2 linked regions of the Dongshaea marina genome follow. The protein of the gene in region 2 interacts with the protein of the main gene of each other region in a pairwise test. Links are inferred from orthologs where the notes say so. Each region holds a gene or a part of one and is shown on either strand. Other genes may lie near its edges.

What was found.
Region 1: the proteins of manA (region 2) and minC interact in binary tests that used the Escherichia coli proteins (3 or more experiments, as listed by UniProt). The link is inferred for Dongshaea marina from one-to-one orthologs.

The regions. Positions count from the first base shown.
Region 1 is NZ_CP028897.1:2,135,041-2,147,379, reverse strand. The notes cover bases 5,007-7,979. They hold minC (septum site-determining protein MinC), read left to right. Parts: upstream 5,007-6,145; coding sequence 6,146-6,814; downstream 6,815-7,979. Other genes in these bases: rnd (ribonuclease D), read right to left, coding at 7,909-7,979; minE (cell division topological specificity factor MinE), read left to right, coding at 7,642-7,905; minD (septum site-determining protein MinD), read left to right, coding at 6,826-7,638; DB847_RS10220 (YcgL domain-containing protein), read right to left, coding at 5,738-6,034; DB847_RS10225 (lytic murein transglycosylase), read right to left, coding at 5,007-5,747. In the rest of the region: DB847_RS10255 (substrate-binding periplasmic protein), read left to right, coding at 1-311; DB847_RS10250 (DUF3943 domain-containing protein), read left to right, coding at 780-1,643; DB847_RS10245 (nickel/cobalt efflux protein RcnA), read right to left, coding at 1,932-3,014; Ni(II)/Co(II)-binding transcriptional repressor RcnR, read left to right, coding at 3,148-3,420; DB847_RS10235 (tetratricopeptide repeat protein), read right to left, coding at 3,569-4,171; DB847_RS10230 (YcgN family cysteine cluster protein), read right to left, coding at 4,168-4,767; more of DB847_RS10225, read right to left, coding at 4,767-5,006; more of rnd, read right to left, coding at 7,980-9,027; DB847_RS10195 (nucleobase:cation symporter-2 family protein), read right to left, coding at 9,088-10,194; DB847_RS26040 (solute carrier family 23 protein), read right to left, coding at 10,194-10,433; DB847_RS26035 (hypothetical protein), read right to left, coding at 11,253-11,387. UniProt on the Escherichia coli protein: Cell division inhibitor that blocks the formation of polar Z ring septums. Rapidly oscillates between the poles of the cell to destabilize FtsZ filaments that have formed before they mature into polar Z rings. Prevents FtsZ polymerization.
Region 2 is NZ_CP028897.1:210,762-223,018, reverse strand. What follows is about bases 8,038-10,928. They hold manA (mannose-6-phosphate isomerase, class I), read right to left. Parts: upstream 10,144-10,928; coding sequence 8,932-10,143; downstream 8,038-8,931. Other genes in these bases: nanQ (N-acetylneuraminate anomerase), read right to left, coding at 10,335-10,808; nanR (transcriptional regulator NanR), read right to left, coding at 8,172-8,885; hslO (Hsp33 family molecular chaperone HslO), read left to right, coding at 8,038-8,100. Outside these bases: type II secretion system minor pseudopilin GspH, read right to left, coding at 1-46; type II secretion system major pseudopilin GspG, read right to left, coding at 50-484; type II secretion system inner membrane protein GspF, read right to left, coding at 505-1,737; type II secretion system protein GspC, read right to left, coding at 5,393-6,295; hslR (ribosome-associated heat shock protein Hsp15), read left to right, coding at 6,785-7,192; more of hslO, read left to right, coding at 7,210-8,037; DB847_RS01065 (sodium:solute symporter), read right to left, coding at 11,032-12,257. UniProt on the Escherichia coli protein: Involved in the conversion of glucose to GDP-L-fucose, which can be converted to L-fucose, a capsular polysaccharide.

The sequences.
Region 1 (12,339 bases), 1.9 Mb from region 2 along the record:
TTGAGAGCAAGGATATCAATACCAATACCAAAGATTTCAATGCGGTCTTGAAGAAGCTTGAGACAGGGCGCTGTGAAGTGGTACTGGCAAGAATTGAAGTGTTGCTTGGCTTTGCCAAAACCGGTGAAAAGCTGATCACTGATGGCATGACCTATGCCAGCATTCCCGGGGCTAAGAAGAGCGATTTCTATATGCTGATCTCTAAGAAGTCCAAGCTTGCCGATCCCCTCAAAGCAGATGTCGATAAAGGGATCATGAGACTGGAAGAATCTGGTGAACTCCAGCAGATGAAAGATAAGTTCCTGAAATAGTTTTTAACTTTTAATAATATTCTGAAGGCAACAGTGATATCACTGTTGCCTTTCTCTTTATACGGTCCCCCTGATATCTTTGCTGCGCATCGCTTATCTGAGCAACCCGCACACTTTCGGACTAACCCGGGTCATCACTTCAGCCTGAGATAAAGAATTTCTGGCTTTGCTAAGCTGACCTTCTGCAGCAAGAGCGGAGCGAGAAGCTGGGAGGCTGAACTGGAAAAGATTATCAGGGACGATAATCGATGCAGCAGGGCAACATGGATGTGACTTGCGTGTCAGTGTTCAAAATCGAAGCGGCTCTTACGAGAGTGCACCTATTATCCGGAAAATTCTCTAATCGCCCCTTCAGCTCAGGGTTACACTTGCAGCACCGATCGCAAGTCAGCCTATAAATGTGGATCTACACTTTTAATAAGGACAAAAGAGCGATTACCTCACAGGGATCCGTGTGGATAGATTCGGATGTTAAAGGCACTCCCCCATCTATTGGCCATATTGCTTCTGCTCCCTACTGCCGGGGGAGCAGAGCCGGCTCACCAAACCAGCAATAAGCCTCAGCAAACCACCACGGAACCGCTCGGAAATGCTCCGGGAAGAGCATCGGTTAGTACCATAGATGCACTACAGAATGCTGATAAGCCAACGGCTAAACAGAGCCAGTTTCAAATCACCCTGTTCAACCCGAAAAAGAGTGAAGACAAGGAGCGTTTATGGTCCCAAACCAAACTGATTTTCGGTCTTGGTATCGCACTGCCCACTTTACTGGATATAGTGTCACCCTCAAATAATTTTGAGTGGAATATTGATGAGGGTAATCCCCTTGAGAACTGGTGGGACAATGTGTCGAGGGGACCTGTGTGGGATGATGATCATCTAGCCGTGAACTACATCGGCCACACCTATTTCGGCGGTGTATATTACCAGGTAGCGCGAAAATCCGGCTACGACGAATGGGACTCCTTCGTCTATACCACACTGATGTCCACCTTCTATTGGGAATATGGAGTCGAGGCCTTCACCGAAGAGCCATCCATCCAGGATCTGATTGTTACCCCGGTCGCGGGGAGCCTCTATGGCGAATGGGCTTTTTATAAAGAGCGTGAGATCCGCCAGCGCGGCGGAACCGTGATGAGCTCACAGACACTGGGCAGCATGGCCCTCTTTATGCTCGATCCGGTGGATAGTATCGCAGCCGGGTTGAACAGTTTATTTGGTCGTGAGATATTTCGCGCAGGCTCACTCCAACTTCATCATCGCACCCCGATTCACTCCCGTACCGGTCAGCGTGAACAATACTGGGAAGTGAACCTGGTGATGCGGTTTTAGCCTATCTTCACAATCGAGTTTGGTTGTCGATGAATACCTGCATCCAGCAAAGCGAATCGACTGGCTTTTGAAGCACTGTAGGCTGGATAGACATCATACCTCCGATGGCCATGATACAAGCCTAATGTCACCGAAAAAACCTGGCTAGCCTTAGGCTCTCTCCCAAACATGATGAGAGTTTAGCTATTCCAAAGGAAGTTAAGATCTCTCAACTCCTATCCCATCCAGGTGCTCCCTGACGACTTCACCAATCCATTGAGCAGCGTAGCATCAGCTGAAGATCTAGTTTCAGCTAAACAGGAGACTTAGCCCATGAAGCCCCATATATAAACCGACAACACTGATGAGAAGACCTGAAAGATACGGCGCTTTGCGTGCCACCTCGTTTAGCCCATTCCATTTACGGGTCGCCTTTTGCATCCCGACGGCAGCAATCACTCCAACAGATACCAGAGTTAATGCCAAACCAACACTGAAGGAAACCACCAGGGTCGCTCCCAGGCTCAGAGCCTTAAGTTGAAGGCAAATCAACAAGACTGTCACCGCAGCAGGACAAGGAATTAACCCTCCGGTCAGGCCAAACAGCAATATTTGCCCATTAGTGACCTGCCGGTTGGTAAAACGCTTTTGAATATCTAAGGCATGGGCACGCTCATGGGCATCCTGATACTCTTGCTTGCCCACAGACTCAGCCGGATGACCATGCTCGTGAAAATGAACATCGAAATCATGCGTATGATCATGATGCCCTATCACCAGTCTGGTTGATAACTTTGGTGCTTTTACAACGCAGGATGCAGACTCCAGGTAGCCATTTCGCTCAACAAAATAATAGTCTACGGCCTGCTCACTCTCAGGCTGATAAAGTTTGAGCTTCACCTCTGCAGGTTTTAAAGGCTTCCCCTTCAATACTCTTAACTGAAATCGACTATGTAGCCCCTCTTCGACTATCGCCAGAGAGATAAGGCCATGTCCCGTGTCAACGAGCTGCTCAGTCCTGTCATGGCTTTGGCTCGCCGCTTTACGCCACGCCCTTGCATCACTCCAGGTTCTCCATAACATCCAAAATCCTGTAGAAACAATGATGATCCCAGAGACAAGTAGCATCCACGGCTCTGCCGCTTGTGCCGTAAATTTTTGACTGATATACATCCCGCCTACCGCGATTAGCCAGACAATAGCGGTATGAGAGAGAGTTGCAGCTAAACCCAACATGACAGCCTGCCGAACACTTCCTTTAATTGCCACGATAAAAGCAGCCATCATAGTTTTGGAGTGCCCAGGCTCCAGCCCATGCAGTGCGCCTAACAAAATAGCGCTGGGGATAAAAAGCCATCCATTCCCCTGAAGCAGTAGGGTTGAAAAATTCATCTTAATGACCTGGTTTTGTTTTACATTGAGAGAAACTATACTCCCCCCGAGTATATTATACTACCCCCCAGTATGATTTCGGTGCTAGATTATCAGCTAGAATCAGTGCTCCTAATTATGAGTGAGGCATGTCATGTCCCATACCACCCGTGATCAAAAGAAACTCACAGCTCGCGTTAGTAAGTTACAAGGCCAGGTCAATGGTCTTAAGAAGATGCTTGAACAGGAGCATAAATGCCAGGAAGTGCTTCAACAAATCGCAGCCATTCGTGGCGCAGTGAATGGACTCATGCGAGAGGTCATCAAGGGACATTTAGTTGAACATATAGTACTGGAAAAAGATCTCACAAAAAGAGAGTCGGATCTGGACGTAATATTGAAGGTGTTAGATTCTTACATCAAATAAACCTGGAGCCGCCATTGCTCTCATTTATTAGCGATAGACCTAGCCTCACTTGATAAGCTCTTATCGTGAACCTAGGCAGGGGATCAGCTTGGGCGGCTTAAACCGCCCTGAGAAGTGACAATTAGAAGCTGATGAGAAGCATGCAGCCCTATAGATACCAAAGCTCCAACCATTTTTTCAACCACCATGCTTTGGAGTTGCCCTGCTCAGCCGACTTACCCAACCAATCAACCGCCAATGAATAATCCTGAGGCACCCCGACGCCATTTTTATAAGCCATTCCCAATTGATACTCGGCCTGAGGGTTGCCCTGCTCGGCGGCCTTGCGGGTCCATTGCACAGATTTGAGTTCATCTTTGGTAACGCCCTGCCCCTTACCATACATCAGAGCTAATCCCATCTGGGCCTCAACCAGCCCCTGCTCAGCGGCTTTGCTGATCCAGTTGAAGGCCAGAGCGTCATCCTTGGGGACCCCCTTGCCCCTGGCATACAGGACCCCCAGGTTATATTGGGCCTTGGCAAGGTTTTGATCCGCAGCCTTCCTGAACCACTGGACCGCTTTACTATCACTGTGCTCCAGCTCTTTGCCATTTTCATACATCAGACCAAGGGTAAACTGGGCTTCGGACTCTCCCCGATTTGCCTGGTTAAACAGTTGCTGATGAGGGGGCTGCGGGCTCTGTGCAGCCCAACTACTCATTGAAACACTAAAAGCCACAATGGCCCAACAAATGACAGATAATCCTTTCATATACTCTCCCTGTTCAGGGCTCCTTGAAGCAGCCCCCTCTCCATCGGATACAAGCAGGGTCCGTCCCCAACATTCCCAAAAGCATCGGGCCGAACCAAGCCTTCTCTGAAAAAAATTCTGGATGTGAAAAGGCACAACCTGAGTTGTGCCTGAAAGCTAAAGGGGATGATCCAGCAGGTGATCCTCGATATCCTCGACATCCCGTTCATGAATAATCTTATCGCCAATCCATACCCCGGCGCGCTGCATGGCAATCTTTCCGCCGCCACGCAGGGGTGCCAGGCCGGCAGAGGCTTACCCTCTTTGATCAGCCGATAGCTACAGCTTGGGGGCAACCAGTCAAAGGTCTCCAGGGACTGGATGGTCAGCTGAATACAGTCCGGTTCAAACTCAAAGCGCTGAGGATAGTTGCTGCATCGGCAGCTGTCGCAATCGAGGAGGTTGCACACCACATTGGTATGCACCAGCTCATCAGTATCATCATCGATAAGCTTATGCAGACAACATTTACCACAGCCATCACACAGAGATTCCCACTGCTGTTGATCCATCTGAGCGAGGGTTAACTCCTCCCAAAAAGGCTTCTGTTGACTCATCAACTGGTCGCCTCTGGGAGCCCGGCTAGTGGTGGCCAGATGATCTGATCGGCCAGCAAGCCTACTGAGATCGCGAAATAGTTGGAGCGATTCCAGCTCATCAGGCTCTGATAGTTGCTATACACCAGATAGCTTCGCCCCTTGGGGCCATCGGGGGAAACCAGCTTAGCCTCAACATCTCGGTTGGGAAGATCCTTACCATCATAGCGACGAAAACCCAGTGCCTGCCACTTGGAGAGCAGCATACGCTTGCCCTTATATTTCTCAATGAGATCTGAGGGAGCATGGATCTGCCGTCCCCAGGTCAGGGTAGGATCCCAGTGATTCTGCTTGAGATAATTGGCCGCCGAGGCAAACACATCGGGCAGAGAACTCCAGATATTGGGATGACCCTCTTTATCATAATCTTCGGCATAAGCCAGATAAGCCGAAGGCATAAACTGGACCTGACCAAAGGCACCGGCCCAGGACCCCTTGAAGTCTTTAAGGGTCACGTCTTTATCGCTGAGGATCTTCAGGGCATCCAGCAGCTGGGTACGGAAAAAGGCTTCCCGCCGCCCCTCATAGGCCATGGTGGCCAGCGCAGAGATCACCGGAATATTCCCGGTATAGCTACCAAAGTTGGTTTCATTACCCCACAGCGCCACAATAAACCTTGGCTGCACTCCGTAGGCCTGTCCAACCTGCTGGAGCAGGGTGTAATGCTGGCGATAATAACGGCGCGCCATTGCCACCTTCCAGGCAGGCAGACGCTTGGCCAGGTAGGAGTCCAGGGTGACCTTAAACTCGGGCTGATTCTTATCCCGCTTGATGGAGCGATGCAGCAGCTTGGCCGAGCCGAGCGCCTCATCAACAATCTTAGGTTGCAGCCCCTGCTCAAGGGCCTCACTCTTAACGCCCCCCAGGTACTGCTCGAAACTTTGCTTTGCAAACACAACACTGCTGAAAAGTGACAACAGAACTACTGAAATTAGTCGCATTCCGGACCCTTTTTTTGTTTTTTCTGCTGTTTAAGATGAATATCTAACAAATTGTCCTGTTTTGGAGGCAGATGTAGATAGAAGCCCTGTTCACGGATCTGGTCACGGATTGTCACAGGATCGCCCACAATCAGCGGCTTTTCAGGATCAAGATGAACCATCATCGCCAACTGGGGTCTACCGAACACATTTAGCAAAGACTCAGGAACTGATGAAAAATCGTCCCGACGCTCAATAAACAGATAAGTTTCTGCTTTTCTGGGACTTTTATACACTGCACAAAGCATGGTTCTTGTTATAATCCTTATGTTCATTGCCTCTAATTCAGGGCAGACTATAACATGACCGTTGAGAAGCTCAACCCAAAGGGAAAAAGCCCCAAATTAGGACGACATACTATGGCTGAACCAAGGACTGAACTGACTGGAGCAACCTTCACTCTGTCCGTGCTGAGATTGGCAGATTCCGATCTGACCAATATCGCAGCTTACCTGGATCACAAGATTGCTCAGGCGCCCCACTTCTTTACCTGGGCACCGGTCGTCATTGATATCAGCCTGCTGACCCGTCTTCCGGATTTCCTGGAGCTCGATGCACTGATCCGTGCCAAACAGCTCATTCCGGTAGGTGTTTCCGGTGCTAAGGACACCCTGGCCCGCCAAGCGATTCATCAGGCCGGCCTGCCATTGCTTTCATCCCGCTCTCCTAAAACCAGTCAGCCCAAAGCACCCGAGCTTCCAACCACCCGAATTCACCGGGGCCATATCCGCTCCGGAATGCAGATCTATGCCGCCAACACCAACCTGGTGGTGATCGGTGCAATAAGCCCCGGAGCCGAAGTGATCGCCGATGGCGATATCCATATTTACGGTCCTTTGCGTGGCCGTGCCATCGCCGGGGCCAGTGGAAACCGCGAGGCAAAGATATTTTGTGACAACTTACAATCAGAACTCATCTCGATCAGCGGAACCTACCAGCTCAGTGAAGCGCTGCCAGAGCGCAGCTGGCAGCAATCGGTCATTATCCGCCTGCAAGATGATCAGCTTTACTTTGAACAGTTAGCATAAGGACTCAACATATGGCTCGAGTTATCGTTGTAACCTCAGGCAAAGGGGGGGTGGGCAAAACCACCACCAGCGCTGCCATAGCAACCGGCCTGGCACTCAAAGGCCATAAAACCGTAGTGATCGATTTTGATATCGGCCTGCGAAATCTGGATCTGGTGATGGGGTGTGAGCGTCGGGTGGTATTCGACTTTGTCAATGTGATCAATGAAGAGGCCAACCTCAATCAGGCCCTGATCCGCGATAAGCGAGTCGGCAACCTCTATATTCTGCCCGCCTCACAGACCCGGGATAAGGAAGCCCTGACCAAGGAGGGTGTCGCCAAGGTTCTGGATAAGCTCAAAGAGATGGAGTTTGAGTACATCATCTGCGACTCACCCGCCGGGATTGAGACCGGAGCCCTGAGAGCCCTCTACTTTGCCGATGAGGCGATCATCTGTACCAACCCGGAAGTATCTTCGGTCCGCGACTCCGATCGGATCCTGGGGATCCTGGCTTCAAAATCCCGCCGCGCCGAAAATGGCGAAGATCCAATCCGCGAGCACCTGCTGATCACCCGCTATTGTCCCTCCCGGGTCAACCGCGGCGATATGCTCAGCGTCGAAGATATTCAGGAGATCCTGGCGATCTCTTTGCTCGGAGTGATCCCTGAATCACAAGCGGTTCTCAAGGCTTCAAACTCGGGTGAACCGGTGATCCTTGATGAAAACTCAGATGCCGGGATGGCTTACAGTGATGCGGTCGCCCGTCTTCTGGGAGAAGAGCAGGAACTTCGCTTTGTCGAAGAGGATAAAAAAGGCTTTTTCAGCCGTCTGTTTGGGAGCTAAGGCATGTCTTTTCTTGATTACTTTCGTTCCAATGGCGCAAAACAGCAAAGTACGGCAAAGCTTGCCAAGGAACGCCTGCACATCATAGTTGCGCACGAGCGTAACCACAGATCGGGTCCCGATTACCTGCCGCAGCTGGAGCGGGACATTCTGGAGGTGATCCGCCGCTATGTGGATATCAGCCCCGAGCAGGTCAACGTACAGCTTGACCAGAATGAGGCCGAGCTATCGGTGCTGGAGCTCAACATCCTGCTTCCCGAGAAATAGCGCTTAATCGCGCTGAGGTGTCTGGGCGAGAGTCGCAAACAGCGACTTTCGCCAGCCCTGCAATAGGGCCGGGATCTGCTGCTCAGGATACTCTTTTTTCCATAGCCAACTCAGGTACTGGTGAATCAGCTTTTTAGAGGCAAGAAGCTCGGCTGCTACCCCGCTCTCCTCCTGCTTCGTTCTGGCAAGTTCGCGGATCTCATGATATTTCGCCTTATAATCCGGATAGTCGACGATCCTCTTTATCGGCTCGGGCCAATCAGATTCCGCTAAGGCACTCCCCTGGCGTACCAGATCCAGCAAAATCTCACCATGGCGACGTAGCTCCATCGGATGCAGTCCCAGGCGTTTGAGCTGGCCCATAGATTGAGGCTGACGTCTGGCGATCTCCCATAACGCATCCTCTTTCACTACAAAGTTCACTGCCAGATCTTTCTCACGAGCCAGCTTAAGACGCCAGGCCGCCAACAACTTAAGTACGGCGAGCTGCTTTGGAGCCAGCTGCCAGCTGTTACGAATATGCAGATAAGCATCGTCGGGCTCGGCGACCACTGCGGCTCTGGAAAGCTGCAGCTCTGTCTCCTGGCGATACCAGTCCAGTAGCCCCTTCTCTTTGAGCTCAAGCTCCAGTTTTTCCTGAAGAGCCAAGAGATCGCTGACATCCCTCGCCGCATAGTCCAGCTGCTCCGGTGACAGGGGGCGAGCCAGCCAATCGGTGCGAGTATGCTCCTTGCTGAGTTCTATCCCAAGGTATGTATCCAGCAATTTCTGCAAGCCACAGCAGATCCCCTTCCCCAGGAAAGCCGCAGCAAGTTGGGTATCATCCATCGCCGCGGGAAGCCGCCCGGAGCAAGCCAGAAATAGCTGTAGATCTTCACCGGGCGCATGCATCACCAAGCGCTTTTCCAGCCCAAATAACCTATCCCACAGGGGAGTCAGATCGGTCACCTTGAGGGGATCGATAAGCCAGACCTCGGCATCATTCGCTACCTGGATAAGGCCCGGATGCGGATAAAAGCTGCGACGGCGCATAAACTCGGTATCTATGGCTAATCTATTCTCTGTGAGCCCCTGACACAGTTCGGTGAGTTGACTCTGGTTTTCTATCAGCTGGTAATCCATGCATCTCTCAAAGCGGTTTGGTAACAGCCGCGGATGATAGCATGGCTAAGGCAAAAGCGGCTAATAACCCTGGCGATCCTCCGTGGTGTCTCCCTCCTCACAAGCATCGCTCTGTAAGCTCTCCGCTCCCTCTCCGGGCAGGATCAGGTGCAACAGCACAGCCACCAGGGCGCCTGTGGTGATCCCCGAACCAAAGATCATCTGCAGCTGATGAGGTAAGCTCCTTAAGATCTCCGGACGATAGGTGACCGCCATCCCACAGGACACTCCCACGGCGATGATAATCGCACTACGCTTGCTATCTTCGCTACGAGCCATCATACGCACTCCGGCCACCGTGACCATGCCAAACATCACGATCCCAGCGCCCCCCAATACCGGCTCTGGAATGGTCACCATCAGAGCTCCGAGCTTGGGTAGCAATCCAGCCACCAGCAGCATCACCCCGGTCCAGGCAACCACATGGCGGCTGGCAACTCCTGTGATAGAGACAATTCCGACATTCTGGCTAAACGAAGAGGGCGGGGTCGAGCCGATGAGACTGGCAAAAAAGCCACCGACTCCATCACAGAGGATCCCCCGTTTGAGCTGTGACCCAGTGATCCGGGTGTGAGTCACCTCCCCCAGGGCAAGATAGTTTCCGGTGCTCTCGGTCAACATCACCAGATAGACCAGGGCGATGGTAATAATACCGCTTGGCTCAAAGCGCACCCCGAACCCGAGTAGCTCAGGAAAGCGAAACCAGCTCGCCCTGACAATCGGCTCAAAATTCACCAGGCCAAACAGCAGGCTCAACAAGTATCCCGCCATCACCCCGATCATGATTGCCGAAGCCGACACCAGCCCCTTGCCCTTAACCGCCGCCAGGATCACTACCAGCAAGACAAAGAGTCCCAACAGGAGTCGGGAGCCACTGGCATAGGTTGCCGAATGAGGATGGCCTCCCCCCAGCCAATCCACGGCCACAGGCAGAATCGACAAACCAATCAGCAAGATCACGGTCCCGGTCACCGCCGGAGGAAAAAGTCGGCGGATCTGTTGCATAAAGCGGCTGGCGATCATCATCAGAACCGAGCCCACCAGCGCCGAGCCGATGATCCCGGCCATCCCCAGGCTGGTGCCAACGGAGATGGCAACCCCGATAAAGGCAAAGCTGGTTCCCATCACTACAGGCAAGCGGATCCCGATCCCCCGCCCCCCTTACATTGGATGATGGTCACCAGCCCGGAGGCGATGAGTGATGCATTCACCAGAAAAACCAGCTCAGATGGTGGAAGCCCCACCGCAGTCCCCAATAAGAGGGGAGCTGCGATAATCCCACCGATCGCAGCTAACAGATGCTGAGCCGCCAACACCAGGGATGCCCCAGGTGTTGGCCTGTCATTCAATTCATACAGAAGCTTCATTTTCAAATCCTTCTGATCCGGTTCACCTTGTGACATTCAAGCCGGAACAAACTTAAACCGGCCATGAATCCTTTCCGGGGCAAGTGAAACGCCATCCGATTGAGCGCACTTGAGTACTTTCGGACTCAACAGGGGCGGCACACATGCAGCCCGAACAACAGGGTTTCTGGCTTTACTTAGCAAACCTTCCGCAGCATGGAGACTGCAGCAGAGCCACTGGGGTGCTGTTGCATCGCAACAAAGAGCGAGAGGCATGTACACCGAACTGGCAAAGATTATCTTGGATAATAATCGGCACTGTGAGTCACCGTGCAAAGCCAGAAACGAATCACAGCATTGATTCCATTTATGGAGAAAATCCACTAGGTCTCATCAAGTACTGATTTAATCGAGTCGATAATCGGTTGATAGCCGGTACAGCGACACAGGTTTCCCTCGAGCGCTTCATAGATGGCCTCATCATCCGGACGCTCCACCCTGTCCAGCAAAGCCTTGACGCTCATCAGGACCCCGGGGTACAGAATCCACACTGGACACCTCCTTTTTCAACAAAGGCCTGCTGCAGGGCCTTACCTTTTTCACTACCACAAACCCCCTCAATGGTTTGAATCCTGGCACCATCACACTGCACCGCTAACACCAGACAGGCACAGACCGCGTCTCCATTTAAGATCACGGTGCAAGCGCCACACTCTCCCACCGAGCACCCCTCCTTGGTTCCGGTCAGACCGAGCTCCTCCCGTAGCAGATCCAGCAGGCGATCTTCATCCCGGCAGCTCACCGACAGCTCCTGCCCATTGACCTCTAACGAAATCCTTTTCATAAACAATGCTCCTGTGATTCAGCCACACCCGGATGCTCCTTCATGATCTGAGTCATCATGGTGCCAAACATATTCAGAAATACCGGCACCTTATAGGGAGCAGACCAACGACCGCCGATCGCACTTTCCACCTGATCCCTCAGGGCCAGCTCAGCCCTGAGTAACTGATCAGGGGTTAAAGGTGCGCCGCACAAGATCTGCTCCACTCCCCGTAGCCGCTGCGGGAAGGAAAAGAGTGCCCCATCCACCAATCGACACTCCTCGACTCTGTCCCCACAAAATGAAACAGGGCACTCAGGCTCTGACGAGTAATGTTGACGGCGTTGCGCCGCCCAAGCTGAGCGTAGTAGTCCGAGAAGTAGCCCACTTGGGGAACTGGCAGATGAACCGATTTGAGGATCTCATCGGGCCGGATCTGAGTCCGGTAGCTGCCGGTGATAAAGGCCTCAAGGTCGATAAAGCGTGTCCCCGCCACACTGCACAGCTCTACCTCGGCCCCATAAGCGATCAGTGGTGGAGCCGAATCTGCACAGGGAGCTGCATTGACGATATTCCCGGCAAGAGTCGCCCGGTTGCGGATCTGCCTTGAGCCTATGGTTGCACAGGCCCTGGCCAGCAGAGGAAACCGGCTGCAGATAAAAGGGTCGGAGACAATCTTAGAGAAGTGGACCCCGCCCCCGATACTTAAGCGATCTGGCTGGCAATCAATTTGGCCCAGCTCCTCCAGCCCCGAGATATCCAGTAGTTGCTTGCTGCCCGCGAGCATCCGCCCCTGGACCAGTAGATCGGTTCCCCCGGCCAACAGTTGCCACGGCCCCGAGCCGAGCTTATCCAGAGCCATCTCAAGGGACTCTGGACGACAAACCTTCATCCCGGTCAGGCGTAGTCGCTGTTTTTTATCCGAATGCTCAAACTGCTGCTCACTCTGGCGCTGCGGTTTTCGAAGGTTATATCCCAGGAATACCTGCTCAAGAGTCAGCGGTAGCTGATAGTGGTAACGACCCGAAGCAAACGCCAGAGCATTGTTAATTGCCGCGGCCGTGGTTTCTGTGGCAGGCTCGCCGATGCTCTTAGCCCCGAAAG
Region 2 (12,257 bases):
GGGCGATCAGCAATACTTCAAGCAGGGTGAAGCCGCGCTGGCGCATCAATTAAGACTTTTTCTTGCCCAGGTTCCAGTTTCCGATGTCATCATCGGTTCCCGCCTGACCATCCGGCCCCATGCTGAACACATCAATCGCACCATGCTCACCCGGGCTCAGCAGCTGATAAGGGTGATTCCAGGGATCGTTTGGCAGGCGACGGATATAGCCTCCCTGACGATAATCCTGAGGAATCGGATCTGAAGTTGGTTTAGTCACCAGGGCTTCTAAGCCCTGCTCTGTGGTTGGATACACGCCATTATCCAGCTTATACATATCCAAAGCGTTCTCCAGAGCAACCACATCGGTGACCGCTTTCTGATGATCCGCTTTCTCCTTGTTACCCATCAGGTTTGGAACCACGATGCTGGCCAAAATCCCCAAAATTACGATAACTACCATGACTTCGAGCAAGGTAAAGCCCGACTGACGACGCCTTTGCATTCAATCCTCCGACAACAAAGTTACATGCTCACCATGTTGTTCAATGCCAACATAGGTTGCATGATTGCAAGAACAATAAACAAAACGATACAGGCCATGCTGACCACCAATGCGGGCTCAAATACCCCCAGGGCGATGGTAACCTGTGACTCAAACTCCCGATCCTGGTTATCTGCGGCACGCTCCAGCATCGACCCCAGCTCACCACTACGCTCACCCGAGGCGATCATGTGTAGCATCATCGGGGGGAAAAGATGAGTCTGATCCAGAGCAACCCACAGGCTGCCCCCCTCACGTACCCGCTCGGTCGCCTCTGCAAGCTGGCGGCAGGCGTGGCGATTGGTTAATACACCACTGGCGATCTTCATTCCCTCCAGCAAAGGCACGGCACTGGTGTTCAGAATACTTAAGGTCCTGGCGAACCGCGCGGTATTCAATCCCCGACTCACCCTGCCGATAATGGGTAATCGCAAGATCAGGCGATGGTACTTTTCACTGTTTTGCGGCTTTCTGAGCCAGAGTCGAAAACCGATCATCCCCAGAACTATGATCGCCAAAATCAGCAGGCCGAATTCACTCAAAAATGAGCTGATACCGATGAGAGAGCGGGTGGTCCAGGGCAGAGCATGGCCCATGTAAGTAAACTGCTCCACCACCTTAGGAACTACTGCGGTCAGCAAAATAGCTACCACGCCGATCGCAACGATAGTGAGCACGATCGGATACACCAGGGCCTGCAAAACCTTGCCCCCCATATGCTGACGCTGCTCGGTGTAGTCTGCCAGGCGGTTGAGAACCTTATCCAGATGACCAGACTTTTCACCGGCTGCCACCATGGCGCAAAACAGCTGATCGAAGGCATAGGGGAACTGCGCCATGCTATCTGCCAGATTATGCCCCTCCAGAACCTTGGCCCGAACCGCCGTCAGCATCGCCTTGTGCTTGGGCTTTTCGCTTTGCTGGGCAACCGCCTTGAGCGCCTCCTCGATCGGCAGTGCCGCCGCCACCAGGGTCGACAGCTGGCGGGTGATCAGTGCCAACTCTGCGGCGCCAATGCGTCTTTGAAACAAAGGCTTGCGCACCGAGCCATTGGTACTGCTGCGGCTACTCTGGGCGGCCGCCTCGGTGATCTCAACCGGAACCAACCCAAGCTCACGAAGCTTCTGGCGAACCTGGCGCTGAGTATCCGCCTCGATGAGACCCTTTTTGCTGCGTCCCTTGGGATCGAGTGCTTTATATTCAAATGCTGCCATGCTAATCCTCTCGGGTTACCCGCAGGACCTCTTCCAGAGTGGTAACCCTGCCAGCACCTTATCGATACCATCCTGACGAATCGAAGGAACATCGCCGCGGATCATCTTCTCGATCGCCTGCTCCCCCTCACACTGATGGATCGCCTCACGAACCTTGTCATCAACCAATACCAGCTCATGGATCCCAGTACGCCCCCGGTAACCTAACTGGTTACAGTGTTCACAACCCCGGGCGTGGTAGAGGGTCACCTGCTGATCTGAGGGTACCCCCAGCAATTCCCGCTCTGCCGGACTGGCACTATAGGGGTCCCGGCACTCGTGGCACAGGGTCCGAACCAGTCGCTGGGCCAGAACGCCAAGCAGCGAGGAGGAAAGCAGGAAGGGCTCAATCCCCATATCCCGCAGACGGGTGATGGCACCTATGGCAGTATTGGTGTGCAGGGTCGACATCACCAGGTGTCCGGTCAGCGAGGCCTGCACCGCGATGCGGGCTGTTTCCAGATCTCGGATCTCCCCAACCATCACCACATCCGGATCCTGTCGCAAGATGGCCCTGAGTCCACGAGCGAAGGTCATATCGACCTTGGAGTTGATCTGGGTCTGACCGATCCCTCAAGATCAAATTCAATCGGGTCCTCAACCGTCAGGATGTTGCGATCTTTACTGTTGATCTCTGAGAGCGCCGCATACAGGGTGGTACTCTTACCCGAACCGGTGGGCCCCGTCACCAGGATGATCCCATGGGGTTTGCGAATGAGATCGGCGATGCTATCGCGGTTACGCTGGGTCATCCCGAGCTGCTCCAGCTCAAGACGCACGCTGTTCTTATCCAAAAGACGCAGCACCACCCGCTCACCATGGCTCGACGGCATGGTCGAAACCCGCACATCCACCGCCCGGCCACCGATTCTCAGGGTGATCCGCCCATCCTGGGGGACCCGCTTCTCGGCAATATCCAGCCGCGCCATGACCTTGATCCGCGACACCAGTAGGGGTGCCAGTTTGCGGTGCGGCTTCAAAATTTCCCGCAGCACTCCGTCGATGCGAAAACGGATCACCAGGTTACGCTCGAAGGTCTCGATATGGATATCCGAGGCTTCTTCCTTGATCGCCTCACTGAGCATGGCGTTGATGAGACGGATGATAGGTGCATCATCATCGGACTCCAGCAGATCTTCGTTTTCCGGAAGCTCTTCCGCCAGGGCAAAGAAGTCCATCTCGTTTCCGAGATCTTCCATTAGCTGGCGCGCCTCTGAAGAGTCTCGCTGGTAGCTCTCCATCAACTTGAGTTCAAACTGCTCATCCTCAAGACAGCTCAGCACGAAGGGCGCCCGCGAGATACGTCGCGCCTCCAAAATTGCAGCAGCCGGCGTATCGGCGCGGTGGAACAAAATGGTTTGCTCCTCCTCATGCTCCAGGATCACCCCCTGATTGCGCGCATAAGCAAAGGGAAATCCCCCGGCAACCGGGGTGAGTTCCTCCTCCATCAGCTCAGGGGTCAGCTCACCCGTCAGCTGGTCAAGGCCCTGCTGACTCATGAGTGAGCCTTATCATCGGTTTTGCCAGAGGTTTTATCACCCGAGCTACTGGCCGTCTTGTCTGAGGCTTTGGCGGAGTTTTCCTCAAGAGTCTTCTTCATCTCGGGCGAGATCACCGTAGTCCCCAGCGACTCAGGCATCACCGGCAGCTTGGCATCCGGCAGAAGATCCAGCCCCTTCTTGGCGCTCTCCAGCTGCATCGCGCGGAACCAGCTGTATTTCTGATCTGAAAGCTGGCTATAGAGGGCATCGCTTCTGAGGATCACCGGATGGACGAAGACCATCAGGTTTCTCTTGTTAACCGATGAAGAAGTGGATCGGAACAGGTAGCCCAGAATCGGGATATCACCCAGAAGCGGCACCTTGGAATGGGTCTCTTGGGTTTGGGATTGAATCAAACCACCCAGGACTACCGTTTCACCGCTTTTCACCAGCACACTGGTATCGAGTGTCCGCTTGTCAAACACCACATCCACCGCACTGCCCTTGGAAGGGGCCACACTAGAGACCTCCTGCTTGATCTTCAGCAGAACCGAGTCCCCTTCATTGATCTGTGGTGTTACCTCCAGTGAGGTCCCAACCTGCTTACGATCGTATGTGGTAAAGGGGTTGTATTGTCAGAGCTCGCCGCAGAGCCAGTCTTTACAGGAACCTCCTGGCCCACCATAAATTTCGCCTTGGTGTTATCCATCACCACAAGACTAGGGCGCGACAGGATATTATTATGGCTGTTGGTGACAATGGCAGTCACCAGACCTGCCCAATCACCATTGTAGAAGCCCATCGCCATACCATTGAGAGCATTGGCAACTTTCCCAAGGGCTGTATAATCCCCCTCAGTCGAATTGGATGTTGTCGTGACAGCCCCTGTGGTTGGATCCGTTGTTGTAGTTGTTGAAGATGTCCCGGGCTGTGAGTCCTTGTAAGCAATCCCAATCTGGCTCAGAGAAGGCGTGGTGCCATTGGTCCACTGCACTCCACCCACCATGCCATCGGTCACCTTACCAAACTGCACCCCGAGATCTGCCCCATCACCCATCTGGGTTTCGACGATCACCGCCTCTATCAGCACCTGGGCCCGGCGGATATCCAGTTTATCCACCACCCCTGAAATTGACTTCATGATATCCGGCGGCGCAGTCACCACCAGGGAATTCATCGTCTTATCGGACTCGATACTAACGCCCTTATCACCAGCGCCGGGCGCCGCACTCTGGGCGCCTTTTTTCTCGGCAACCAGGGTCTTGGTCATCCCCTGCAGCACCTTGGCCAGCTCCTCGGCCTTAGCGTATTTAAGATAAAAGACCCGGGTATTCCCCTTATAGGTCTGGTCCTGATCCAACTTACGGATAAGTGCTACGGTGCGCTGACGTGCCTTAATATCACCGCTGACCACCACAGAGTTGGTACGGGTATCAGCCACCACGGTCGGACGCAGCAACAGGCTTGCGGGACTCAGCGCCTGGCCCGGCTGATTGTTCAGACCTGTGATGATCCGTACCACCTCGGAAGCCGATGCATACTTAAGACGCACGATATCCATCTTTTGATCTTTGGCGGTATCCACCCGATGGATGATATCCACCAAGCGATTGACCACCGCCGCGGTTCCGGTCAACATCAACACGTTGGAGGGGTCATAGCTCACCACGCTGCCACCCTGAGAGTTATCCACCAGCTGGCGCAGCAGCGGGGCCAGCTCACGGGCCGTCACATTGCTCAGGGGGACAACCCGGGTGACCATCTCATCCCCCATTCCCGGGTGTTTGGCACTAGCGACCGGAATCGCCGACATCCGCGCCACCCGCGAAGGAACCACCTTGAGCACACCATTTTTCATCGGGACCACTGCAAAGCCATAAGCCTGTAGCACATTCAGGAAAAACTGATAGTACTGCTGCTGATTGAGCAGATCATAGCTACGTACATTCACCTGACCACGAACCTGGGGATCGATAATCACCGTCTTATTAAGATTCTTAGCTACAGTGTTAATGAACTGCTGGATATCGGTTCCCTTAAAACTTGCAGAAAACTCAGCAGCCACAGCAGTTTGCAGCAGGAAGATACTCAGCAGCGAAACCAGGAATACTCGCTTAATGCCACTCACAATCATGTTAACTCTCGGACTCTTTATCTTGTTGATCCTTCAATTTGACTTGAAGCTGTTGACTCTGACCATTGCGATTTACGGTAACCGTGACCTCTCCCAACTCGGGAAGCTCACTCATAATCTGGGATAACTGTTGCTTATCATTCAACTGATAGCCATTGATCGATTCGATGATGTCGTTCTTTTTGAGCCCCAATTGCTCGAGTAGCCCACCTTCAAGGCCGGGACCGACCCGATAGCCGATCACCTTGCGATTGTGGTACCAGGGCTGGATCTTGATAAAGCGCTCAATCTTGGCCGGATCTTTCATCAGGGTCTCACGCATGCTGGCAGAGAGCTGATGACTCTTTGGCTTTGTTGAAAGCCCGGGATGAGGGACTGACTCATTGTAGTCGGCACCATCCAGCATCAGAGTCTGGTTGACACCATTCAGCGAAAGAATAACTCGATCCCCTAAGATCCGCCGCACTCTTGCCTGGGTACCACTAACATAGTCACCAATAAAATAGCTGGCCTGAGAACCACTGCTGCCAGCGATAATGGCGATAGAGAGCTTGGGAACACTGCTGGCGAGCACTCCGGTTAAGCGAAGATTCAATTGAGTTATAGGTGCACTCTTCACATCAAACTCTTTGGGATCTTTCTCCGCTACCTTACCAAACAAATTGAGCCCCATCAGACTGTCGATATCCAGTCTGTTCTGGCTATTGTCGGAGGTCACAGCATGGGGGTGCCAGCTGGTCACAGGCACACCGACCGGGAGAAGGCGCCAGGTGGTTACAGCCAACTGCTGACAGATCAGGAGCATAAATATAAAGAGTAAGGTCTGGCTATAATATTTAGCCGGAATCTTCCCTGAATAACGTAGCAGCTGTTCAAGCTGCGCAGTAAATTGGCTTGTTCCCATAAATAGAAAATAATAGAAATTGATTGTCTTGAACGCGTTATTAGCGCCGCACTATACACGCTTTATTATCCCTCACAAAGCATGCGCCTGTTTGTGTTATATCCTATCAATGTAGCCTAAGAATGACTTGCCCGGGTTGTAATCCTCTCAGGTGACCCCAATCTTAGGCTCTGTTGACGATACAGGTTTGGTTCTGCAGTTGGCAATTTTTTCATCCAGCAAGGCCGAAGATGTGTGGTGTAGTCGCTCTACATGAACATCTGATAACGCCGATGGAGGGAAAAAATAGCCACTGCCCTCCGGGTTGCGCCTGAAAAAGCCCTGTTCATTGTTGCTCATCACTTATTTAGAGCAACTAAACCGCGTGATTCGCGTCGCGAACAGACCATTTTCAGGGGAAGCAGGTTCAAAATTGCAACGTCAGCAGAGCCTAAACTTATGGCAGCTATCTCTGCTATAATGACAGTTTTTTTGGCAATCACCAGTATTATGGCAAACGGATCGGCAAAATCAGCAGAGGAACTCAAGGTTCGCCTCGACAAGTGGTTGTGGGCTGCTCGCTTTTATAAGACTCGCGCCCTGGCACGTGACATGATCCAGGGCGGTAAGGTTCATTACAACGGCAAGCGAACCAAACCCAGCAAGATTGTAGAGCTTGGAGCTCTGATACAACTCAGGCAAGGTCAGGAAGAGCGCGAGGTAAAGGTGTTGCAGCTTTATGATAAGCGCCAGTCTGCCCCGCTGGCACAGCAACTTTACCAGGAAACTGAGCAGAGTATTGCCCTGGCACAACAAAGTGCCAAAGAGCGTGAGCTGGATATTCGCCGCTCACCCAGTCCCGAGCGTCGCCCGGACAAAAAACAGCGCCGCCAATTGATCCGTTTTAAAAATCAGTAAAGGTTTAATCACGATTTATGAGCAAGCAAGACAACCTCTATCGCTACCTGTTTGAGCAGGAGCATATCCGTGGTGAGCTGGTCCAACTGTGTGACAGCTATCAGCAGATCATCCAGGCTCAGCAATACCCTCAGCCGGTACAGATCCTACTGGGAGAGCTGCTGGCAGCGACTAGCCTACTGACTGCAACCCTGAAATTTTCCGGCAAGATCACGCTACAGCTTCAGGGTAAAGGGCCTGTCCACCTGGCGGTAATCGATGGTAACAACAACCAACAGCTGCGAGGTGTCGCTCGCTGGAAAGAGCCTCTGGGTAATGAGTATGACTTTACCAGCCTCACCGGAGAGGGGCAGCTGGTGATCACCATCACCCCGGAGCAGGGTGAGCGCTACCAGGGAATCATTCCATTACAGGGAGAAACCCTGGCCCAAACTCTGGAGCACTACTTCGAGCAGTCAGAGCAGCTGCCAACCCGGATCTGGCTGAGAACCGGAGAGCATGATGGCAAGGCCCACGCTGCCGGCATGCTGCTCCAGGCTCTGCCTGTCGAGCAGGAACAAAAAGAGCAACAGTTGCTGGATATGGATCATCTCTCCAAACTGACGGAAACAGTCAAAGATGAGGAGTTATTCGGATTAGAAGCCGAGGAGCTACTCTACCGCCTCTATCATCAGGAGCAGGTTCGCCTGTTTGACCCTCAAGCGGTCAACTTTTACTGCCCATGCTCCGAAGAGCGAAGCGCCCAGGCTCTGTCACTGGTTGATGCAAAAGAGCTCCACCAGCTCCTTGAAGAGCAGGGGCTGATCTCAGTTAACTGCGATTACTGTGGTGAGCAGTATAAGTTTGGGGCCGAGCAGGTGATGGATATTATCGCCAAGCAACAGGGTAGCTCAGATACCAAGCAGTAATATCCAGCTAACGAAGCAATAAAAAAGCCAGCATCAAGTATGCTGGCTTTTTTTATAAGGGAGGCAGGAGATCACTCCATGCCCTGTGGCTCATGATAGAGGTTTTGCAGGTGCTGTCGCAGCGCCTTTTCAGCCGCATCAATGTCATGCTGACAAATCGCCTCACACAAGGCCCGGTGCTCCCGGTAGACTCTCTGATGCCAGGATTCCAGATCGTCTGTTTCACCGCGCCGGGTAATCAGCCAGTTCACCAGAGCCTGATGAATCGCTAGGAAGATCGGGTTTTCAGGAATTGTAGCCAAAATCCGGTGGAACTCGATGTCACAATCGCTAAACAAGGGCTCCTTACCGATCGCTAACCGGCAGTTTTCAACGGCGTCACGTAACTCATTGCAGTGCCGGTCACCGGCATGCTCAGCCGCATAGCGTGCCAAACTTGATTCAAAAAACTCTCTTAGCTGCTCGAAATAGCCAATCCCCTCGGGCTTAGCCATAAAATCGCGAGCCAGCCCTGAGAGCTCACCTAAGATCGCATCCGGTGAGGGTGAGGTCACCCTGGCTCGCTCCCCGCTGGTGATTTTGAGCAGGCCTTTACGAGCAAGACTGGCCATAGCTTCACGCACCGAAGGACGGCCCACCTCAAACAGAGTCATCAACTCTCGCTCCGAAGGAAGCTTCTCTCCCTCCGCAAACTCACCGCTGCGGATCATCGACTCAAGCTGCTCCTCAACCATATCTGACAGCTTCTTGCGGGATACCGGGCGGGTGCGAAGCTTACCACTCATTTTCAACTCTCCATCTGAACAACTGACGGTATGATAGGCTGACACCTTAATAAATAAAAGCCTGTCCCTTATAACTGGTGAGATGCGCGGGCGATAATTCCCTGCCCTTGATCTGATACCACTGAGTCGGTTGACCGATAAAGCAGGACTCGCCTTGCCTGAGGGTGATCTGACTCTGATCATCAGCTTCAACCTCAAGCTCCCCCTCAACACACAGCAAGATTTCTGCCTGAGAAGGTTGGCGCTCAAGGGAGCCATTAAGCCGATGCAGAGAAAAACTAAAGTCATTCACCGGCACCTCAAACACACTCTCATCCCCAGAGACTCTGGGCTCAACCCACAAACTTTCCGGTTGTACTGGCTCAAATCGGGTATTTGCCAGAAGCTCTGGAACATCCATATGCTTAGGGGTAAGCCCGGCGCGGAGCACATTATCTGAGTTGGCCATGATCTCAAGACCGGTTCCCTGAAGATAGGCGTGGGGCACCCCTGCATCGACGAACAAAGCCTGCCCCGGTTGCATCTCGACCACGTTCAGCAGCAAAGGGGAGAACAGGCCAATGTCTCCGGGATAGTATTGATAAAGCTCCATCACGGTGCGAAAGGCGAGCTCATCGCGCCCGCGGGCAACCGCCATCAGGTTACGCAGCGCCCGCTGCTTCGCCTCTCCCTCAAGGCTCATCAGATCGGCAAAAAACTGTTTAAGACTCTCACTGTCACCCAGTTCGCGTAGTCTTGCATAGGAAGCAGGCAGTTTTGCGGCATCCAGCCTTGCGAGATATTCCAACATCTCGGAAAGAGGACGAAAACTATGCATCGCCTTAAACGGGGTCAGAGCATAGATCAGCTCTGGTTTGTGGTTATCATCCTTATAGTTGCGACAGGAGTCGCTTAGCTCGACTCCCCGGGCATTCTCGGCGGAAAATCCGGCCTCGGCCGCAGCCTTGGTTGGATGTAGCTGAATAGACAAGGGCTTAGCTGCGGCCAGGATTTTGAACAGAAATGGCAAACGCTTCCCATAGCGTTGCTGCGCATCCTCGCCAATATAGAGCTCAGCCTGTTGTTCAATCAGCTGGTCAAGAGGGAGCTCACTGCCCTCACCATCCGCAAGCAGGGAGGGGGCAGCAGGGTGGGCCCCCATCCAGACCTCTGCCTGAGGCTGTTGCTGAGGATTGGCAATCCCGAACAACTTCTCTATCGAATCGGTGCTTCCCCAGGCATAAGGCTGGATCGGGTTGCGCATAGCAAAAACAGACATAACTCTCTCTCTTCAATTAATAAAATTAGTTGGGAATGCCTCAAATCAGTTGCTCCTATGATGACCTGCAAGTTTCAACATCACCGACCTTCTAGCGCATGAATGCGCTAGAAGGGCTTCCGAGGAAGGATTGACTGCATGCCAGCGATCAATAAACCCAAACATCAGCAACAGATATCAAACACTTCCAATTAATTATCCAACAAGCTCCGGTGGACCTTCATCACCACCTTGCGGATCGCCTTAGGCTCATCAATGCAACAGGCCGGTGTATGCAACTCACCAGGGTAAAATACGGCGTACATCCCTGCCGATAGCAGAAGCTCACTCTCATTCGAAGGGGTCTGATAGAACATCAGATCGCGCTCGGCATCATACTCAGTGGCAACCTTTTGCCCGCTGTCTGCCAGAGTCACACCGATCCGCTCCTCCCCCTCAATCAGGAACTGCACATCCAGGTAGTTGCGATGCACTTCCGGACGCTTCTCCTGCTTAGGCTGAGTCTCAATGCTCATCAGGTTAGCGTAAATCTTATCCCCCTCTACGGCATGACGGCCCGGCTCCAGCTTGGAAAAGTCGGTTTGCCGAAGGTATTCCAACACAGATTGCAGAACCTTAGGTAAGCGTGCGTCTGCCTGATGATCACTCAAAGATGCAAAAAACATATTTCCTCCAAAGGTTATCCTTCACCACACACAGGAGATTGCAATTCGAACAGGAGCCAGCCGTTGCTCCGGCAAGAAACCTGTCACAAAACGCAAACTGCCCCACTATATACCAAGGGTCTCCCAATCTTGGATTGCTCACAGGGCAAAAACGTGATCTGGGTCTCACCACAGTCTACAGAACACACTCCGTCAAAGCCCTGTTACTCTCTCCAAAGCAGCATTAGCTGTTGTTATAGATAGTCAGCTCTGGCTCAAGCTCCTTCGTTGACCCGAATACCAGACTAAACAGGTATCCAAGAATCAGACTGGAGCAAACCCCAACCATCCCATAATAGAGAAAAGTTAGCGAGCTCATCTTCACAAAATAGAGAATAATCACACTCAGCAGGGTCCCGGTGAGACACCCCTTCGCATTGCCTCTTTTACTGAAGATTCCCAGCAAGAATGCTCCCGCAATCGGCCCTCCAAACAAGCCCAGGACACTCTGAAATACCATCAGGATCCCAGATTGATCTGTGGCAATCATATACAGACTGATCCCGATCCCAAGTAAACCGACCAGGATAATCACAACCCGAGCCAGGAGGACATAGTGTCTCTCCGAACCCTCAGGATGAAAACGCTTCATCAGATCCGTGGTAAAACAAGCGGAAATACTATTTAAACTGCTTGAAATTGTAGACTGAGAAGCAGCAAAGATAGCAGCAATAATAATCCCCGATACGCCATTGGGTAATGAGTTAACGATAAAGTATGGAAAGATTGAGTCACTATTGAGGTGCGTCGAATGAAGTTGCGGGTGGACAAAGTAATAAACATAAAGCACCGTCCCCATACTGAAAAAAAGCAGGGTCGAAAAAAATGCCAGCCATGCATTGATATATAGAGATCGCTTAGTATCACTCATCGAGCTTGTCGTACCATAACGTTGAACTACATCCTGGCTTCCAATATATTGGTATAGGTTTTGAAAAAGAGACCCAATTAACATAACCGGAATAGTTAGCTTTACAAAGCTCCATGGGATCTCACTGCTATTTAATAGCTTATTATGCTCGACAGCAATCTTGACTGTTTCACCGATTCCTCCCGGAATATGATACAAGCCAATGACTAAAGAGATAATGATTCCTCCGAGCAGCACCATCCCCTGGATGACATCACTCCAGATTACTCCCTCGATTCCTCCCAGGAATGTATAGATCACACAAAGGATCCCTATACCAACAGCGATCATATAGGGGTTATAACCTGTCACAGCGACTATAGCTAAGGTAGGAAGGTAGATCACAATCGCAATTCTTGCGATGTGAAACAACATAAATGACAGGCTGCCAAGTAAACGCATCCGAACATCAAATCTATACTCAAGATACTCGTATGCAGAGGTTACATTAAGCTTCCTGAAAAATGGAACTATATAGTAAAAAACAAATGGAGCCAGCA